Regions from separate parts of the Alishewanella sp. HH-ZS genome, predicted to be linked through region 2. Evidence: predicted binding sites of a transcription regulator. Region 2 holds the regulator's gene; each other region holds the start of a gene.
The links. Region 2 encodes sigma-54, which starts transcription at its own class of promoters, with help from an activator protein. Its sites were predicted from a motif close to GTTGGCACGNNNNTNGNNT; they were not measured.
Positions count from the first base shown of each region.

Region 1: a site for sigma-54 is predicted at 1,008-1,026, ahead of glnA (glutamate--ammonia ligase). Genes of this name have one in related genera too.
Region 3: a site for sigma-54 is predicted at 1,422-1,440, ahead of A9165_RS10745 (DUF2726 domain-containing protein). Genes of this name have one in related genera too.
Region 4: a site for sigma-54 is predicted at 1,275-1,293, ahead of A9165_RS03665 (nidogen-like domain-containing protein). Genes of this name have one in related genera too.

Region 1 is NZ_LZEJ01000019.1:56,047-58,241, reverse strand. Features, by position in the region: gene typA (translational GTPase TypA) at 1-718, opposite strand, end outside; gene glnA (glutamate--ammonia ligase) at 1,081-2,195, shown strand, end outside.
Region 2 is NZ_LZEJ01000014.1:41,743-43,937, forward strand. Features, by position in the region: gene ptsN (PTS IIA-like nitrogen regulatory protein PtsN) at 1-223, opposite strand, end outside; gene hpf (ribosome hibernation promoting factor) at 226-513, opposite strand; gene A9165_RS07500 (RNA polymerase factor sigma-54) at 539-2,056, opposite strand; gene lptB (LPS export ABC transporter ATP-binding protein) at 2,172-2,195, opposite strand, start outside.
Region 3 is NZ_LZEJ01000024.1:1,055-3,249, reverse strand. Features, by position in the region: gene A9165_RS10755 (PAS domain-containing methyl-accepting chemotaxis protein) at 1-298, shown strand, start outside; gene A9165_RS10750 (hypothetical protein) at 350-544, opposite strand; gene A9165_RS10745 (DUF2726 domain-containing protein) at 712-1,362, opposite strand; gene aceB (malate synthase A) at 1,565-2,195, shown strand, end outside.
Region 4 is NZ_LZEJ01000006.1:25,165-27,359, reverse strand. Features, by position in the region: gene A9165_RS03665 (nidogen-like domain-containing protein) at 419-1,231, opposite strand; gene A9165_RS03660 (NF038132 family protein) at 1,465-2,169, shown strand.

The sequences.
Region 1 (2,195 bases), on a different contig from region 2:
TTGGCTTTAAGGTACCACGCTTAATCCGGCCGATACCGATAATGCCTAAGTAGCTGGAGTAATCCAGTTGCGATACCTGCACCTGAGTTTCGCCTTCCAGCTCAACTTTCGGTGGCTCAACGTATTTCACGATGGCTTCGAACAGATCAGTAATATCGTCTTTCTTCACATCGGCTTCTAACGATGCCCAGCCGTTTAAGCCTGAGGCATACACGATTGGGAAATCCAGTTGCTCATCTGAGGCGCCCAGGTTGTCGAACAGATCGAATACCTGATCGATAACCCAGTTTACCCGTGCACCCGGCTTATCAACTTTGTTGATAACGACGATTGGCTTTAAACCGTGGGCAAAGGCTTTTTGCGTCACAAAGCGGGTTTGTGGCATCGGGCCTTCAACGGCATCAACCAGCAGTAATACCGAGTCTGCCATAGAGAGTACCCGCTCTACCTCGCCACCGAAGTCGGCGTGGCCAGGGGTATCCAGGATATTGATCTGATAGCCATTCCAGCGTACAGACGTATTTTTTGCCAGGATGGTAATACCCCGCTCAGATTCCTGAGCATTGGAGTCCATGATCCGCTCCTGCAGCTTGGCGCGCGAATCCAGGGTACCGGATTGCTGCAACAGCTTATCAACCATAGTAGTTTTACCGTGGTCAACGTGGGCGATAATGGCAATATTACGAAGCTTGTCGATGGATGACGCTGTGACGCTCATGAATAACTATCCTCTGTGTGGCACTAGATGACCAGAATGACCACCAGGCGAACGCAAATAAAAACTAAAGGGCGCATATTCTACTCTGTTTTCGCGCCGAAACAAAAAACTCCTGCAAGCATTTCGGTATTTTTTTTCGGCAGCCCCTTTTCGCCGCCGATAATTGACTACACTGAAACGGGTTAGCTTTAGCACCATTATGAAGCGCTTGCGCACCAAGTTGGTGCAACACTAAGGCTTGGCGCAGCAGCCTTGCAAATTAAACCGATTAAATACAACATCTTAAGATATTGGCATATATCTGGCATTTAACAGGGCAACCAACCGGATATTTGCTCAAAATGGGTCACTTGGAGGAATACATGTCTGTAGAAAACGTACTGAAATTAATCAAAGAGAACGAGGTTAAATTTGTTGACCTGCGTTTTACCGATACTAAAGGTAAAGAGCAGCATGTAACGGTACCGGTCAGCCAGATCTCAGAGAGCACCTTTGAAGACGGCAAGATGTTTGATGGTTCTTCTATCATGGGCTGGAAAGGTATCAATGACTCAGACATGATCCTGTTACCGGACCCAACCACTGCCGTGCTGGACCCGTTTTTTGAAGAAACCACGCTGAATATCACCTGCGACGTCATTGAACCAAGCACCATGCAAGGTTATGACCGCGATCCACGTTCTATCGCCAAACGTGCCGAAGACTATCTGAAGTCAACCGGTATTGCCGATACCGTGCTGTTTGGCCCGGAACCAGAATTCTTTATGTTCGACGATATTCGTTTCGAAACCAATATGTCGGGCTCATTCTTTAAGATTAACTCTACTGAAGCCGCCTGGAACTCAGGTACCGCTTACGAAGAGGGTAACAAGGGCCACCGTCCGGGCGTTAAAGGCGGTTACTTCCCGTTACCACCGGTAGACTCAGGCCATGACATCCGTAGCGCCATGTGTATGGTACTGGAAGAAATGGGTCAGGTAGTCGAAGCCCACCACCATGAAGTCGCCACTGCCGGTCAGAACGAAATCGCGACCCGTTTCAATACCTTAACCAAAAAAGCCGATGAAATTCAGCAGTTAAAGTATGTGATCCATAACGTGGCACACCTGTATGGCAAAACTGTTACCTTTATGCCAAAACCACTGGTTGGCGATAACGGTTCAGGTATGCACTGTCACCAGTCACTGGCTAAAGACGGCGTCAACCTGTTTGCTGGTGATAAATATGCCGGTTTATCTGAGCTGGCGCTGTACTACATCGGCGGTATTATCAAACACGCTAAAGCGCTGAACGCCTTTACTAACCCGTCAACCAACTCGTACAAGCGTCTGGTTCCGCACTTTGAAGCCCCGGTGATGCTGGCTTACTCTGCCCGTAACCGTTCTGCGTCAATCCGGATCCCGCTGGTACCAAGCGCCAAAGCCCGTCGTATTGAGTGTCGTTTCCCGGATCCGGCCGCTAACCCATATCTGGCCTT
Region 2 (2,195 bases):
TGACGCAGTCGAGCTTGCCATGGGGAATGGCAATACCACCACCAATACCGGTTGAACCCAGCTTTTCCCGGGTCATCAGGGCTTCCAGAATGCTGTACTCAGACATCTCTGGCAGCTGTTGATGAGCCAGCTCGGCAATATATTCGAGGATCCGTTTTTTGCTGTTAAAAAGAACTGCACTCTTGGTGCAGTTCTTCTCCAGCATAGCGCTTAAATTTATCATGGTTAGTGTCGCGACAACTTTTCTTTGTGTTTAATCACTTGCCGGTCCAGTTTATCAATTAACTGGTCAATTGCAGCATACATATTTTCATCCTCTGACACAGCAAAAACTTCACCGCCGTTCAAATGTACTTTGGCTTCAGCGATTTGCTTCAGTTTTTCCACGTTCAGAATAACATGCACGTTATTGATATTCTCGAAATGACGCTCCAGCTTGGAAAATTTACTGTCTACATATTCTCTCAGAGAGTCGGTAATTTCTACATGACGGCCAGTTAAGTTGATTTGCATAGACTCTTCCTTCTTGTTAAGACACTTACAGCAAGGTCTTTCGTTGATTAGATGGCGCAATAAACAGCGATTCACGGTACTTGGCGATGGTACGCCTTGCGACATTGATCCCCTGTTCGGATAAGATTTCTGCCATCTTACTGTCACTCAGTGGCTTAGCCGGGTTCTCTGCTGCCACCAATTTCTTAATAAAGGCACGGATGGCGGTAGATGAACATTCACCACCACTCTCTGTACTAACATGACTGGAGAAGAAGAATTTAAGTTCAAAAATTCCGCGCGGCGTATGCATATACTTTTGGGTAGTAACCCGGGAAATTGTTGACTCATGCATACTTACCATTTCTGCCACATCATTTAATACCATGGGTTTCATGGCCTCTTCGCCATGCTCAAAAAAGGCTTGTTGCTGTTGCACGATACAGTTGGCGACCTTTAGCAAGGTTTCGTTGCGGCTTTCCAGACTTTTCAAAAACCATTTCGCCTCCTGCAGATGTGAGCGGATAAACTGGCTGTCGGTACTGCTTCTGACCGTTCTGGACAGCGCAGCATACTGCTGGTTGATTTTCACTTTGGGCATGGCATCCGGATTCAGCTCCACCTGCCAACGACCTTTAACCTTGGTAACCACTACATCAGGAATCACATATTGCTGTTCCTGCCTGATCACATCGGCGCCGGGGCGCGGGTTCAGGCTGTGGATCAGGCGCATCACTTCTTTTAACTCATCTTCTTTGAGTTTAGTCACCCGCATCAAAGAACGAAAGTCCCGGTTAGCTAAAAAGTCGGTATATTCGCTGATTATTTGTTTTGCATCATTTAAATAGGGGGTGGCAGGATCAAACTGCCGTAGCTGGATCAGCAAGCACTCTTTCACTGAGCGGGCCGCCACACCGACAGGGTCAAACAATTGGATCCGTTTTAATACAGCCTCGACTTCATCGGCTTCGACATCCGGCAGCTGCAGTGAGGCTAAGATATCTTCCACATCTATGGTCAGTAAACCGGCTTCATCGACGGCTTCAATAATGACTTCGGCAATGGCGCGGTCTGTCTCAGAAAAAGGGGTAAGGTCCATTTGCCAACGCAAATAATCCTGCAAGGTTTCAGTGGTTTCGCCCTGATATACCAGATCCTCGTCTGGCAGGGCGCCATTGCTGACCGGGGCGGCACTGACTAAATCGTCCCAGTTATTGTCCAGTGGTAAGTCCTCCTGGATATTCTGCTCGGCCATTGCCTCGCTGGTATCGCGCTCACTAACGTCATTAAATTCCGGATAATCGTCATTACCAGCCTGGTAGTCTTCACTGTCAGACGTTGACCCGCTGCTTTCTTCACGGTTGATATTCGACAGGCTCAGGTCGGTCTCGGGCGTGCCCGGTTCGAAGTCGTCGTCGGGCTCAAGCAAGGGGTTGGCATCCAGCGCTTCCTGAATTTCCTGCTGCAGCTCAATGGTGGAAAGCTGCAATAAGCGGATCGCTTGCTGCAGCTGCGGCGTCATTGTTAGCTGTTGGCCAAGGCGAAGTTGTAAAGACGGCTTCATGTAAGTCTGATTCTCTCCTGAGTATATCCCCTCCATCCTGGAAGTGGCTGCGGTCTGTGCCGCCTGATTGCGCCTTCCGTGTCAGCGGGTGGAGGACTTGACGCTGATTGCCCTACTATAGCCTGAATTGCTCACCCAG
Region 3 (2,195 bases), on a different contig from region 2:
GGCGGCTGCGGGTACGGAAGGCGCCGAAAGTGGCTTACAGCAAGTCAGGCAAACGGCCGAAATGCTAAATGGTATCTCAGAAGCGGTTAATGCGATTACCCAGATGGCGCTGCAGATGGCGACAGCGGTCGAGCAACAGGCGCATGTTGCAGAAAGTGTTAATCAGCAGGTGGTAAATATTGCCGATCTTTCCACGCAAAGCCTGCAACAGGCTGATGCATCAGCCGCAACGACAGTGCAAATGCAGCATATTGCGCGCGAGTTACACGAATTAGTGGTGCGCTTTAAACGCCGGTAAAAAGGGCGGCGACAGTAAACTGAGCTTACTGTCGCCGTGACCTGTCGGTGACTATACCGAGATATTGATATTTTGACCCAGATTCCCCACCGGCTGTGCCATTGAGGTTTGTTCAACAGTTTGCATTGCACTTTGCACCAATAAATTGGTCATTTGTGCTTGCTGATTCTGTTGTTTCTTGGCCATAACAGCACCCAGTACCTCAAAGGCCTGAGCAGACGCCAGGGCGCCAACGGATTGACTCATTTTTCCCTCCGGTTAGCTTAACGGCGATCTTATATCGGCGTTGTTGTTTTTAACTTTAGTTATTTTTAGCGGCAGGGACAATAGCAGGCTGAATAAAAGGGTGAATGCCGCCTGTTGCAGCAGGCGGCATTCGATCTTAGCGCGGAGTGACTCATTTCTCCTGTGCGTTAAGAAGCTTGGATCAGCGCAGTAGACTGCGCTTTAATTTGTGAGTGTGAAAGCGCCGGTACTGCCCTCAAGGCAGGCGCTGCTAAGGTTGCGGTAGTGGGCTTTAACGAGCGGATTGGTCGGGTTGGCCCCTTTTTCACTAAACCCTTTAACGTCGGTTCGACCTTGGGCGCTGGCTTGCCTAGTTTTTGCGCCAGCGCAGCCTGTAATTCAGTCACAGTATAACCGGATTTAATGGCAATACGCAGATAGGGGATACCAGCTGCCTCCAGGGCACCGCTGACAAACCAGTCAGGTACCGCCTTATGACCATCCCTGTGCTGTACATTGACCAGATCGACTACGGCGATTACTTTCATCGATTCAGGCTCACACAGGATAAAATCCAGATACTTGGCATTTAATTTTAACAGCGTGCTGCGCCGGGTTTTGTCATTAGCACTGTCCCGTACTTCCAGTACATCGGCCAGTTTCACCCGATTCAATATTTTGTAATCAGCTGCCGCGGCTTTTTCCAGCAAACTCAGAAAGGAGCGCTCGACCGGACTAAACAAGCTTGGTTTAGCCTGCACCTGAAATGGATTACTATTGTCAATAAAACGGCTGGCGACCAGGGCGACCAGCACCACCAGCAAAACTAATAACAGCATGACAAATTCCATGCATCCTCCGACGAAAAATTGACAAGACCTGTAAGGTAGTGATGTCTAAGCATAAGCTGTGCCACAATTATTGTTGCCGCCACGATTTTGATATTTTCTGTAAGAATGCTTGTCATAGTCGCCATTAATGGCTTTTATGGAGAAATCCGGCTTATAGTAACTTCATCTGAAACAGTACAGAGGCAGCAACATGACAACAGCGATTACCCGTGGCGGCTTAACCATTAAAGCGCCGATCAGCGATGCCTATCAGCAGATCCTGACTGAACCGGCCTGTCAATTTGTCAGCGAGCTGGTACAGCTATTCCGGCCCCGGTTAAAAGCCCTGTTAGCCGCTCGGGCAGAGCGGCAGGCGCAATTTGATGCCGGTGCCTTACCTGATTTTCTGCCTGAAACCCAAGCCATCCGCGACGGCGCCTGGCAGGTTGCGCCCTTACCAGCCGATTTGCTGGATCGCCGGGTGGAAATTACCGGTCCGGTGGATCGCAAGATGATCATTAACGCCCTGAATGCCGATGTCAAAGTCTTTATGGCGGACTTTGAAGACTCACAAACGCCAAGCTGGGATGGTGTGATTGAGGGCCAAATCAACCTGCGCGATGCTAATCTGGGTACTATCAGCTATACCGATCCACAAAGCGGTAAACACTATGCGTTAAAAGACAACCCGGCGTTGTTAATTGCCCGGGTCCGCGGTTTGCACTTATGGGAAAAGCATATTGAGCTGGATGGTGAGCAAATTCCGGGCAGCATTTTGGATTTTGCGCTGTATTTTTACCATAACTATCAGACCCGCCTGGCGAAAGGTACCGGCGTGTATT
Region 4 (2,195 bases), on a different contig from region 2:
AGTTTGGGATTTGGGGCAAAAAGCAAGACCTGACCCCAAAGACTCGCATATTTACCGGCTCGATAACCCAGTAGTTCGCAGAGGCAGCGGATTTTACGTTGGCTTAGCAGTTCAAGGTCGAAACGCTGGCCAATTTTAATATGACTAAGCCAATCTTTATTATTACCGCTAACTGTGGGGCTTTCTTCAAATAAAAGCAGTGAAGAGTCTGACATAAGCCGTCCTTGGACCTGAGATACAAACAACGGCTAATATGTTAGAAAAATCCAATTTATACAAGCTAAAGGCGCAGAAAATTTGTGCAGGAAAAGGCGGTAATTGATTTATTTACCTGGCGGCAAAAAATGAAGAACCGATGCAGCATTTTACTAACACTGCATCGGTTTGCATGATTTCAGCCGTATTAACAAGCCTGAGACTAACGACCTGATTGGCGCCGCAATAACAACAAGCCCGCAGCAAGTAAGGCCAGGCTGGCTGGAGCCGGTACCGGATTAGGTGTCGGATCAATACTGCCATTACGGGCATTAAAGATATAACGACCATCAAGATTGCTATTCAGGCGGTTGCTAATCAGTGCATTAGGGCCGCCATCTAAAAAGGCGCCGTTAATGGCTGAACCGGTTAGCTCAAAAAAAGTGCCGGCCAGACCGGTACCATTAGAGAAGCCAGCCCGCGCAGAGTTGCCGCCCAAGCCATCCGCATTGCCACCACTGGCAGTACCGGTTTCCCACTGAATTTTGTCGTAGTTAAAAATAATATCAAAATCACCTGCACCAATATCAGAGCGATCAACCAGGATTAGCTGAAAGCTATTTTTATTGGTATGTGCAGCCGAGCTGGAGTAATAGTCGACATCAATCCAGTTTACGCCAAAGGCGTTACGGCCATCCCATAAACCCTGACCATAAGTCACAGGGTTACCGCTATTGCGGGTATCAACGTCAGCAAAAAAGGGCGCAATAATTTGCCGGTTGGTCGCAGTCAGGTTAAAAGGAGTAAAGGTGCTGAGTGCACTGTCAAAAGTCACGTTACCGTTATTATTGACATACAGCTGGGTAAAGTTAACGCCGAAAAAATTTGCAGTAAAACCAAGATCTACCAAACCGGTTGAGCCATCGTCATTGCGGGCTAAAGTGGCACTGTCGAAACCACTAACAATAGCGGCTGAAGCAGGTAAAGCAGTAAAAATAGTAAGGCAGGCACCGAGGCAAAGCGTTTTTAAGTTCATATAAAGTCCTTTTAAATGGGAGTTAGGTGATGTCTTCAATACAATGCCAGAAGCATGCCAATTAAAATTATTGATTATTATCAATTACTTAATTTGTAAGGTGCCAATATTGTTGTAGATTTCGTTAAATAAGCTGACACCTAAAAATGAAATCAAAAATAGCACAATTTACAGTAGCAGCTTCGCTGTTACTGACCGCGTAAGGTGCGGTACAAGCAGCACCGGTATTTGATATCGGTATTCCAGCCAGCTGGTCTTGTCAGGGTAGCTGTGGCGCCAGTAGCGCTGACGGCGTAGTCACTCTGGCACCAAACGGTGGTAGTAACTATGCCTGGGTTTCTAGCTCTGGTGGGGTTGTAGGCTTAAGTTTGGCGGGTGTCGGTGGATCTGGTAGCCCGCAAAATGGCTCAGTATTACGCTTTGGCTTATTTAATGCCGGCGTCGATGATGTACTAAGCTTCTCTTTTAACTATATCACTTCAGACTGTTCCGGCTATGGTGACTGCGCCTGGGCGCGTTTATTGGATAGCAGTGCCAATCAGGTTGCGCTGTTATTTACGGCCCGAACCACACCAAATGGTTCTGTAGTACCAGGCTTTAGTATGCCTGCACCCAGTGTCACTCTTGACCCATTAACAGTTCCAATTATTTCTGGTGCACCTGTGTGGTCACCATTAGGCAGTTCTTCGGGTACCCGTTTTAATGCTGGCTGTGGCTATACCGGTTGGGTAAATACCAGCTTTAGTATTGCCAATACTGGCAGCTACTTTCTGGAGTTTGGTGTGGTAAACTGGTCTGACAACAATTTCCAGTCTGGCCTGGCGATTGATGCGGTAACTATTAATGGTACGCCAGTTGGCCCAGTTTCAGCTCCGTTCACCTTATTACTGCTGTCTTCTGGTTTGCTATTGCTGCGTCGTCGCCGTAATCCACTGTAACGTATAGAAGTATTAGGCTCTGTCTC